Sediminicoccus rosea: one gene and its partner. The protein of the gene in region 2 binds, or shares a complex with, the protein of the main gene of each other region. Links are inferred from orthologs where the notes say so. Each region holds a gene or a part of one and is shown on either strand. Other genes may lie near its edges.

Region 1 (3,076 bases), 4.0 Mb from region 2 along the record:
GTCGCGATAGGGGTGGGGGGCAGGCTGATCCATGGGGCGATCCTACCTCATCCGGGCATCGCGGCGAAACCTCCGCATGGCGCAACAAAAAAGGGCGCCCGGTGAGGGGCGCCCTTTCGGCTCGACAGTCCCGTGGGACCGTCGAATTCAGCTGGCCTTGAGGTTGACCGCGGACGTCTTGCCGCGCTCTTCCGCCAGTTCGTAGGAAATCTGCTGGCCATCCTTGAGGCCCTGCAGGCCGGCGGCCTGAACCGCCGTGATGTGCACGAACACATCGGAGCCACCACCGGCCGGCGAGATGAAGCCGTAACCCTTGGTCGCGTTGAACCACTTCACGGTGCCAGAAGCCATCCGCTTATTCTCCAAAAGCATGCGCGCGGGAATCTCCGGCGCATTATCACCCACTCCAGCCGGACTTCGCAGGACATGCGCTTCACGCCCACACCTTTCCCGGCAGGGGCACGCGATGTCCGGCGGGTACACATCCAGCGGGTCTGAAGAGAGCTTCTGGGGTCGGCACGGCAAGACGAAGGTGGGAGCACAAGCGCAGATCGGCCGGGGGAAGTCAAACAAAACCGGCAGGCCTTCTGCCATGCACCGGACGCGTGGCGCGCAAAAAGAAAGGGCGGCCCTTGCGGACCGCCCCTCCCGTTACGCGAACCGAGGTGACCTGGACTTAGAAGTCCATGTCGCCCATGCCGCCCATGCCGCCACCGGGGCCACCGGCGGGCGCCGCGGCCTTCGCCGGACGCTCGGCCACCATGGCTTCCGTGGTGATCAGCAGCGAGGCGACCGAGGCCGCATCCTGCAGCGCCGTGCGCACGACCTTGGTCGGGTCGATGATGCCGGCGGCCACCAGGTCCTTGTACTCGTCGAGCTGCGCGTCGTAGCCGAAGGTCCACTCGCCCGAGCGGAGCACTTCACCCGCGATCACCGCGCCGTCCTTGCCGGCGTTGGTGGCGATCTGCTTGACCGGCGCCTGGATCGCCTTGCGGACGATCTCGATGCCGACCTGCTCGTCGCTGTTCAGGCCCTTGAGGCTGCCCAGGTTGGTCGAGGCGCGCAGCAGCGCGGTGCCACCACCCGGAACGATGCCTTCCTGAACGGCGGCGCGCGTCGCGTGCAGCGCGTCGTCCACGCGGTCCTTGCGCTCCTTCACTTCCACTTCGGTGCTGCCACCGACGCGGATGACGGCCACGCCACCGGCGAGCTTCGCCAGGCGCTCCTGCAGCTTCTCGCGGTCGTAGTCCGAGGTGGTCTCCTCGATCTGCGCCTTGATCTGCTCGCAGCGGCCGTTGATCTCGTCCTTCGAGCCGGCACCATCCACGATCGTGGTGTTCTCCTTCTCGATGCGGATGGTCTTGGCCTTGCCCAGCATCGCCAGCGTGACGGTCTCGAGCTTGATGCCGAGGTCCTCGCTGATCAGCTGGCCGCCGGTCAGGATCGCGATGTCCTCGAGCATCGCCTTGCGGCGATCACCGAAGCCCGGCGCCTTCACGGCGGCGATCTTCAGGCCGCCACGCAGCTTGTTGACCACCAGCGTGGCCAGGGCCTCGCCTTCCACGTCCTCGGCGATGATGACGAGCGGACGGCCGCTCTGCACCACGGCCTCGAGCAGCGGCAGCATCGGCTGGAGCTGGGAGAGCTTCTTCTCGAAGATCAGGATGTAGGGCTGATCCATCTCCGCGATCATCTTCTCCGCATTCGTGATGAAGTACGGGGAGACATAGCCGCGGTCGAACTGCATGCCCTCGACGACGTCGAGCTCGGTCTGGATGCTCTTGGCTTCCTCGACCGTGATCACGCCCTCATTGCCGACGCGCTCCATGGCGGAGGCGATCATCTCGCCGATTTCCTTCTCGCCATTGGCGGAAAGCGTACCGACCTGGGCGACCTCGGCGGAGGTGGTGATCTTCTTGGTCTTGGCCTCGAGCTCCGAGACGACCTGGGCCACGGCCTTGTCGATGCCGCGCTTGAGGTCCATCGGGTTCATGCCGGCGGCGACAGCCTTGGCGCCCTCGCGGACGATGGCCTGGGCCAGCACCGTCGCGGTCGTCGTGCCGTCACCGGCGGTGTCGTTGGTCTTCGAGGCCACTTCGCGCACCATCTGGGCGCCCATGTTCTCGAACTTGTCGGCGAGCTCGATTTCCTTCGCGACGGTCACGCCGTCCTTCGTGATGCGGGGCGCACCGAAGGACTTGTCGATCACCACGTTGCGGCCCTTGGGGCCCAGCGTCACCTTCACGGCATCGGCCAGGATGTCCACGCCACGAATCATCTTCTCGCGCGCGGAAGCGCCGAACTTCACGTCTTTGGCAGCCATTTGATCACCTCATATGGGGTTGAAAGCGATGGTCGTTCGGGCCTTTAGGCCTCGACGATGCCCATCACGTCGGATTCCTTCATGATCAGCAGCTCTTCGCCGTTGACCTTCACCTCGGTGCCGGACCACTTGCCGAACAGGATGCGGTCACCCGCCTTCACGTCGAGCGGGCGGACCTTGCCCTCTTCATTCACGGTGCCGGCGCCGACGGCCAGGACTTCACCTTCCTGCGGCTTCTCCTTGGCGGTGTCGGGGATGATGATGCCGCCCGCGGTCTTTTCCTCGGCCGTGATACGGCGAACGAGAACGCGGTCGTGCAAGGGGCGGAACTTCATGTCGGTTCTTTCCTCCTGATGAGTCAGGCTATGGGAACCTCCCCGCGTGCGGCGCCTGTTGGCACTCACTGGCGAGGAGTGCCAGCGACTTAGGCTTGGCCTCAGGCAGAGTCAAGACAGATGGCAGCACTCTCTGAGTGCGAGTGCTAATCCGCTGAATCAACAGAAGATTTTTCTGGCGAAGCCGCTTCCGATCATGTCAGCCTCATGACGTGACCAGCCCGTCGGACGGGCCGGCAGGAGGATCAGCCGGTCCCGCGGGTTGGAAAACGACCCCGAAGGAGGCTGCTTGATGCTGGATGTACTCTCCCCGATGGTCCGCCAGAAGGACTGGAGGCTCACCACCGCGGAAATCCTCTACCACATGCCCGACCACCCGGGCGTCCTGCAGACCTTCATCTGGCAAAAGCACGACCTG
Region 2 (7,536 bases):
TCTCGCTGGATCCGCCGCCACGCCGGGATAGGCCGGGCCGCCCTCGCGCCGCATGGCGGCGCCGCGGCCAGGCTCAGCGCAGCTGCAGATCCATCCCGCGCGTCAGTTCGGTCCAGATGTCGCGCACGCGGATGATCGCGGCGCTGAAATCCTCGGGGCCGAGCCAGGCGGGGTCGGTGTCCATGGCCAGCAGACGCTGGCGGATGCTCTCGCGCTGCATCGTGTCGCGGAACACCTGCACGAGGCGCGCATGGACCGGCGCCGGCATGTTGGCCGGCCCCAGCAGGCCCGCGAAGCCCGACCAGCCGCGGCCCACATCCACCCCCTGCTCGATGAAGGTCGGCACCTCATTCATGCTGGCGGCCCGCGTGTCGCCGAGCGCCGCGAGCGGGCGCAGGCGGCCGCTCGCGATGTGCTCGCGCGTGCTGGTCAGGCTGTTGATGCCCGCATCCACCTCGCGCGAGAGATAGGCGACGACCATCGGCGCCTCGCCGCGATAGGCGACATGCGTCATCCCGAGATCGAGCTTGTTGTTCATGGCGAGCGCGAAGACATGCGCGCTCGACCCCGCGGCCCAGGAGCCGAGCGTGAGGCCGCGCCCGGCGCGCGCCTGGGCGCGGGCATAGGTGATGAATTCCTGCAGGGTGCGCGGCGGGAGCTCGGCCCGGATCATGAAGATCAGCGTGGTCGTGCCCATCTGGCCGATCGGGCTGAAGTCACGCACCGCGTCATAGGGCGCATTGCCCAGCACGATGGGGGACTGGACCAGCGGCGTGATGGTGAAGAGCAGGGTGTGACCATCGGGCGCGGCCTTGGCCACCGCGTCGGCGCCGATCATGCCGGCAGCGCCCGAGCGGTTCTCGATCAGCACCGGAACGCGCAGCATCTCGCTCATCGGCTCGGCCACCAGCCGCGCCCAGACATCGGTGGCGCCGCCGGCGGGAAAGGGCACGATGATGCGGATCGGCCGGTCGGGCTGCCAGGTCCCCTGCGCGGCGGCGGGGGCGGCGAGCGGCGCGGCAGCGGCCAGCGCCAGCAGGTTGCGGCGTTGCATGTGGTGTTTCTCCCTGGACGTCTTTGCCGGGGAGCCTAGCCAGCATTCCCGCCGCGCGCCAACGGCTTATCGCGCCGGGCGCCTATCGCGCGCCGGGCCGCGCCGGCCGCCGCTCGGGCAGGAACTCGACGAAGTATTCGTAGTTGTCGGCGTTCAGCGCCGCGCGGTCCGGCTCCTTGCGGGCCAGCGCCAGGGCGGCGCTGCGGCCATAGGCCATGTCGCCGGTGCCGGCGGCGAGATGCGTCATCTCATGCACGATCACGCCGGGGCGCGAATCCGCGCCCTCGTTGCGGGCCTGGAAGAACATCGGGCAGAGCGTCACCGTCCGCCGCGTCAGGTTGGCCACGGCGAACACCGGGCGGTTGCCGCAGGTCTCGGCCGTGCCGCAGATCAGCGGCGGGCGGCGCTCGGGCCGCAGCAGTTCCAGCGTGCGCGCGAGGCGGACGCGGATCTTGGGCGGCGGCGTGGTGCCGAACCACTCGCGCACATGCGCGTGATGCGGCTCGGCATCGATGAAGGCGACGGCCTCCGCGGTGCGCCGCTCGGCCACCGCGACGGCGTGCTGGATGAGGATCATCTGCTTCGCATCGCAGCCGGCATGCGCCGTCGCGGCGCCTTTCGGGCCACCCTGGGGGCCGGCCTGGGCGCCACCTTGCGCCACCGCCTCGCAGGCACCGAGGAGCAGGGCCAGCACGGCGAAGCCGGCAAGCCGGCGGAAGGGCATCGTCGCGGTCATGGCCGATGCTAGGCCGAAGCCTCGGCGGGCCGGAAGGGGCAGCCGCCGTTCAGGCGCCGCGGCGCCATTCCCAATAGAGCGGCCGGCGCCCGGCGGCGAGCGCCTTGGCCTCGTAGCGCGTGGGCGGCCAGCCCTCCGGCCGCGTGGTGGCAGGCGCTTCGCCCGTGAACAGGGTTTGCGCGGCGAAGACCTCGGTCACCCAGGCCTGGTAGGTCGGGTCATCGCTCGCCACGCGCCAGATGCCGCCGGGCTTCAGCGCGCGCGCCACGATGGGCAGCATCTCGGGATGCACGAAGCGCCGCTTGGCGTGGCGCGCCTTGGGCCAGGGGTCGGGGAACATGAGGAAGAGGCGCGAGAGGCTCGCCTCCGGCAGCGCCATCAGCAATTCCCGCGCATCCTCGGGCCAGAGGCGCAGGCGCGGCGGCAGGGGCGAGGTGGCTTCCGCGCCCTCGGGGATGATTTCGGTGAGCAGGGAGCAGAGGCCGTGCTCATACACCTCGCTCGCGATGATGGCGGTGTCGGGGTTGGCCTGCATCTGCGCCAGCGTGTGCTCGCCGCCGCCGAAGCCCACCTCGAACCAGAGCGCATCGGCGCCTGCCGCGAAATCCAGGTCGGTGAAGCGGATCCGCGGCAGCGCCTCGGCCAGCAGCTTCTCCTGCCGCGCGCGCAGCTTCTTGCCGCGCCGCCGCCCATAGAGGCGATGCGGAATCCCCTCGGGCCAGTCGTCCGCGTCGGAAGGAATGTCAGATGTCATGCGGCCGTGCCTGCGGGGCCATTCCGCCCCCTGGAGCCCTCGCGTGGCTTCGCCACGCGAGGATGAGCCATCCCATCAGGATGGAAACCAATCCGGGGTCCCCACGAAAGCGCGAAGCGATTTCGTGGGGGATAAATCAGCGCCCGAAGGCCGCCTTCAGCGCGGGGACCAGGTCGGTCTTTTCCCAGGTGAAGGTGCCCTTCTCCTCATCCGGCGTGCGGCCGAAATGGCCGTAGCTGGAGGTCGGCACGTAGATCGCGCGGTTCAGGTGCAGGTGCTCGCGGATGCCGCGCGGCGAGAGGTTCACCAGGTCCTGGACGACCTTGGCGAGCTTCACCTCGTCCACATCCTTGCCCGTGCCGTGCAGGTCGAAATAGACCGAGAGCGGCTTCGCCACGCCGATGGCGTAGGAGACCTGGATGGTGCAGCGATCGGCCAGGCCGGCGGCCACCACGTTCTTCGCCACGTAGCGCGCGGCATAGGCGGCCGAGCGGTCCACCTTCGTGGGGTCCTTGCCGGAGAAGGCGCCGCCGCCATGCGGGGCCGCGCCGCCATAGGTGTCCACGATGATCTTGCGCCCCGTCAGGCCGCAATCGCCGTCCGGGCCACCGATCACGAAGGTGCCGGTCGGGTTGATATAGAGCTCGTTGTCCGGGCACATCCAGCCGGCGGGGAGCGAGGTCTCGATCAGCGGCTTCAGCATCGCCTTGATCTGCGCCTGCTCCAGGCCTTCCTCATGCTGCGTCGAGACGACGACCGAGGTGGCGCCGACGGGCTTGCCGTCCACATAGCGCAGCGTGACCTGGCTCTTCGCGTCGGGCAGCAGGCCCTTCACGGCCACATCGCCATTGCGGCGCATCTCGCTGATGCGGCGCAGGATCAGGTGCGCGTAGTAGAGCGGCGCGGGCATCAGGTCGGGCGTCTCGGTGCAGGCATAGCCGAACATGATGCCCTGGTCGCCGGCGCCCTCATCCTTGTTGCCGGCCGCGTCCACGCCCTGCGCGATATGCGCGGACTGCGCGTGCAGGTGGCACTCCACATGGGCGTTCTGCCAGTGGAAGCCTTCCTGCTCGTAGCCGATATCCTGGATCGCCAGCCGCGCCTTGTGCATCAGCAGCTCGGGCGTGATCGAGGCGGGGCCGCGAACCTCACCGGCGATGACCACGCGGTTGGTGGTGACCAGAGTTTCGCACGCCACGCGGGCATACGGGTCCTGTTCGAGGAAGGTGTCGAGCACGGTATCGCTGATGCGATCCGCGACCTTGTCGGGGTGGCCTTCGGAGACGCTCTCCGAAGTGAACAGGTATTCGCCCTTGTCGCGCATGGCTTGGTTCGGCCTCTTGTCGCTGGATGAGTGTTCCGGAACGGGATCAGCCCGCGGAATCACCCAGTGGGCGACCGGACACCCCGGTCAGGCTGGCCCACCTCACGCGGGCGCGGGGTGTTTGGCAGCGCCCGCCCGATGGGTCAAGGCATCGAACCCATCCGGAATCCATCCAACGGAATGGGTGGCGCGCGCCCCGCGATCTCCGCCGCCAGCACGGCGGCGCTGCCCATGGCCAGCGTGAAGCCGAGCGAGCCCTGACCGAGGTTGAGGTAGAGCCCCTCCATCCCCGGCGCGCGGCCCAGGATGGGCAGGCCGGTCGGCGTTGCCGGGCGCAGCCCGGCCCAGGGGTTCAGCTCGCGCCAATCGGTCGCCTCGGGGAAGGCGGCGCGGGCCTGGCGCACCAGGCTGGTCAGGCGCTTCTCCTCGAAGGCCGTGGAATAGCCCACCACATCCGCCATCCCCGCGACGCGCAGCCGCCGGCCGATGCGCGCATAGACCAGCTTCGCCGCGCTGTCGGTCACGCTGATCCGCGGCGCCGCGTCGTCACGCTGGATCGGCAGCGTCAGCGAATAGCCCTTGAGCGGATAGACCGGCAGGTCAAGCCCGAGGGGCCGGGCCAGCGCCCGCGCGCCGACGCCCAGCGCCAGCACCACCGCATCCGCCTCGATCACGCCCTGGCTCGTCATCACGCCGCGCACCCGCCCCTCGGCGCGGATGATCTGGGTGGCGCGCAGGCCCAGGCGGAAGGTCACGCCCGCATTGGAGCGCGCGAGGCTGGCCGCCAGCCCCTCGCAGAACATGCGGCAATCGCCGGCATCCTCGCTCACCGTGTGGATGCCGCCGGCGATGCGGTGGGCGATGTGGCCGAGCGCCGGCTCCAGCGCCAGGCATTCCTCGCGCGAGAGGGCGCGCTGCTCCGTCCCCCACTTCGCCTGCAATTCCATCTGGCGGCGGGCGCCGGCCATGGCGGCCTCATCCGGCTGCAGCACCAGCTTGCCGGCGGGGGCGAAGGCGAAGTCGAACCCCTCCCGCGCCGCCAGCTCGCGCATCAGGTCGCGCGAGAGGTAGCTCAGCAGCAGCAGGCGGCGGGTGGTCAGCTCCGCCGTCGCGGGATTGCAGGCACGCAGGAAGGCGATGAGCCAAGCCCATTGGCCGGGATCGGCCTGCGGCCGGAAGCGCAGCGGGCCGTCCGGGTCCAGCATCCAGTGCGGCACCTTGCCGATGACGCCGGGGCCGGCGAAGGGCGCCACATAGCTATAGGACAGCTGCCCGCCATTGGCGAAGCTGGCCCCCTGCCCCACCCGGGGCTCGGCATCCAGCACCGTCACCGCGTGCCCCTCCTCGGCCAGGGCGCGAGCGGTGGCGAGGCCGGTGACGCCGGCACCGAGGATCAGGACATGCATGGCCCATTGGTGCGGCGCGGGGCGCGCAGGGTCAATGGCGAAACCCTCCGGCCTCTGGTATCTGCGCCGCATGAACCTGCCCACCGCCCGTCTCTCGGACGCCGAACTGCTCGCGCGCATGCAGTCCTTCCACTGGTGGCATTCGATCCCGCTGCGGCCGGGCCTGACGACCTTCGGCGGCAAGACGGAAGCGATCCTGGCGCAGGAGGAGGAGGCCTTCCTCGGCCCCTTCGACCTGACCGGCCGCAGCGTGGTGGACATCGGCGCCTGGAATGGCGCCTTCAGCTTCGCCGCCAAGCGGCGCGGCGCCGCCCGCGTGCTGGCGACCGACAGCTACATCTGGAACCACCCCGTCTGGCGCGGGCGCGAGGCCTTCGAACTGGCCCGCGACGAACTCGGCCTCGAGATCGAGGCCAAGATGATCGACCCGCCCGACATCACGGAGAAGCTCGGCCTCTTCGACGTGGTGATGTTCCTGGGCGTCTTCTATCACCTCTACGACCCGCTGGACGTGATGGCCCGCCTCCGGCGCATCACCCGGCAGATGCTGCTGGTGGAGACCCACCAGGACCTGCTCGGCACGGCGCAGCCCGGCATGGTCTTCTACCCGAGCGACATCCTGAACCAGGACGCGACGAACTGGTGGGGCCCCAACCCCGCCCTCATGCTCAGCCTGCTGCTGCAGCTCGGCTTCACGCGCATCTTCTACCGCGACCACCCGACGCTCGGCCGCGCCCGCGGCGTCTATGCCGCCTTCACGCCCGAGGTGGAGGACAGCCTGGTGCGCGGCTTCGATTCCAATTGGCTGGACCTGGACGTGCCCGGCGCCATCGAAGGATTGCTGACGCCGTGAGCGAGGCCGAACTCCGCGCCGCCGTCGCCGGCCATCGCTGGCTGCAGAGCCTGCGCCTGCGCCCCGACCTCGTCACCCCCGGCCTCAAGCCGGAAGCGCAGCTCCAGGCCGAGGAGGCCGCGCTGCTTGACACGCTGAACCTCAAGGGCGCGCATGTGCTGGAGGTCGGCGCGGGCAACGGCGCCTTCAGCTTCGCCGCCCTGCGCCGCGGCGCGGCCCGCGTGCTGGCGACCGACCACCTGGCCTGGACCCTGCCGGGCAGCGACGCGCTCTCGGCCACGCAATGGGCCGCGCATGCGCTGGGCGCCAGCCTCGAGATGTCGCCGCTCGACCCGCGCGAGCTGACGCCGCGCTTCGGCAATTTCCACGTGGTGATGGCCACGGCCTGCTTCGAGCAGCTCTTCAACCCGATCCAGGCGCTGCGCGGCATGCGCGCCGTGACCGAGCGCGTGCTGCTGATCGAGACGCTGCAGGACGGCCTGGCCGATACCCGCCCGCTGATGATGGGCCATGGGCAGACGCTGCCGATCGGCGGGCCCGAGGGCGCCTGGGTCTTCGGCTGGGCTCCCAATCGTCCCCTGATGACGCACCTGCTGACCGACCTCGGCTTCAACCGCGTGCTCTACCGCGACCACCCGACGCTGGGCACCGCGCGCGGCCTCTACGCGGCCTTCCTGCCAGAGGCGCCCGATGGCCTGCTGGAGGGGTTCCACACCCCCTGGATCAACCTCACCCATCCGCAGGCCGCATGACGGCCCGGACCGATCTCTCCGACCAGGAATTGCTGGCGCGGATCGGCCGCATCACCTGGTTCCACTCGCTGGAGCTGCGGCCGGGCCTGGTCACGCCCGGCGCCAAGAGCCTCGCGGTGCTGCGGCGCGAGGAGGAGGCGCTGCTCGGCCCCTTCGACCTCACCGGCCGCTCCGTGCTCGACATCGGCGCCTGGAACGGCGCCTTCACCTTCGCCGCCAAGCGGCGCGGCGCCGGCCGCGTGCTGGCGACCGACGAATTCGCCTGGACGCATCCGGTCTATCGCGGCCGGGAAGCCTTCGACCTCGCCCGCGCCGAGCTCGGCCTCGAGGTCGAGACGCTGCAGATCGACCCGACGCGGATGGATGAATCGCTCGGCCAGTTCGACCTCGTGCTCTTCCTCGGCGTCTTCTACCACCTGTTCGACCCGATCGACGTGCTGCAGCGCATGCGGGCCGTGACCCGCCAGGTCCTGCTGGTCGAGACCCACCAGGACGCGCTGGAGCGCGCGGAGCCGGCCATGGTCTTCTACCCGGGGCGGACCCTGGCCAATGACGACACCAACTGGTGGGGGCCGAATCCGCCGCTGATGCTGCACCTGCTGCGGCAGCTCGGCTTCGCGCGGATCTACTACCGCGATCACCCGCACTACCTTCCGG

Evidence for each region. Proteins that work in one complex are often made in the same cells at the same time.
Region 1: the proteins of metK (region 2) and groL are in contact, whole or in part, in a cryo-EM structure (PDB 8P4O), measured with the Escherichia coli proteins. The link is inferred for Sediminicoccus rosea from one-to-one orthologs.

What each region holds. Positions count from the first base shown.
Region 1 is NZ_CP137852.1:4,936,240-4,939,315, forward strand. Bases 1-2,992 are described here. They hold groL (chaperonin GroEL), read right to left. Parts: upstream 2,324-2,992; coding sequence 677-2,323; downstream 1-676. Other genes in these bases: R9Z33_RS23775 (VIT1/CCC1 transporter family protein), read right to left, coding at 1-33; R9Z33_RS23780 (cold-shock protein), read right to left, coding at 148-351; groES (co-chaperone GroES), read right to left, coding at 2,368-2,658; R9Z33_RS23795 (usg protein), read left to right, coding at 2,951-2,992. Outside these bases: more of R9Z33_RS23795, read left to right, coding at 2,993-3,076.
Region 2 is NZ_CP137852.1:887,022-894,557, reverse strand. What follows is about bases 1,775-4,674. They hold metK (methionine adenosyltransferase), read right to left. Parts: upstream 3,869-4,674; coding sequence 2,681-3,868; downstream 1,775-2,680. Other genes in these bases: R9Z33_RS04165 (D-amino acid dehydrogenase), read right to left, coding at 4,012-4,674; trmB (tRNA (guanine(46)-N(7))-methyltransferase TrmB), read right to left, coding at 1,840-2,544; R9Z33_RS04180 (M35 family metallopeptidase), read right to left, coding at 1,775-1,790. Also shown: R9Z33_RS04190 (SDR family oxidoreductase), read left to right, coding at 1-31; R9Z33_RS04185 (tripartite tricarboxylate transporter substrate binding protein), read right to left, coding at 74-1,054; more of R9Z33_RS04180, read right to left, coding at 1,137-1,774; more of R9Z33_RS04165, read right to left, coding at 4,675-5,274; R9Z33_RS04160 (class I SAM-dependent methyltransferase), read left to right, coding at 5,309-6,127; R9Z33_RS04155 (class I SAM-dependent methyltransferase), read left to right, coding at 6,124-6,879; R9Z33_RS04150 (class I SAM-dependent methyltransferase), read left to right, coding at 6,876-7,536. UniProt on the Escherichia coli protein: Catalyzes the formation of S-adenosylmethionine (AdoMet) from methionine and ATP.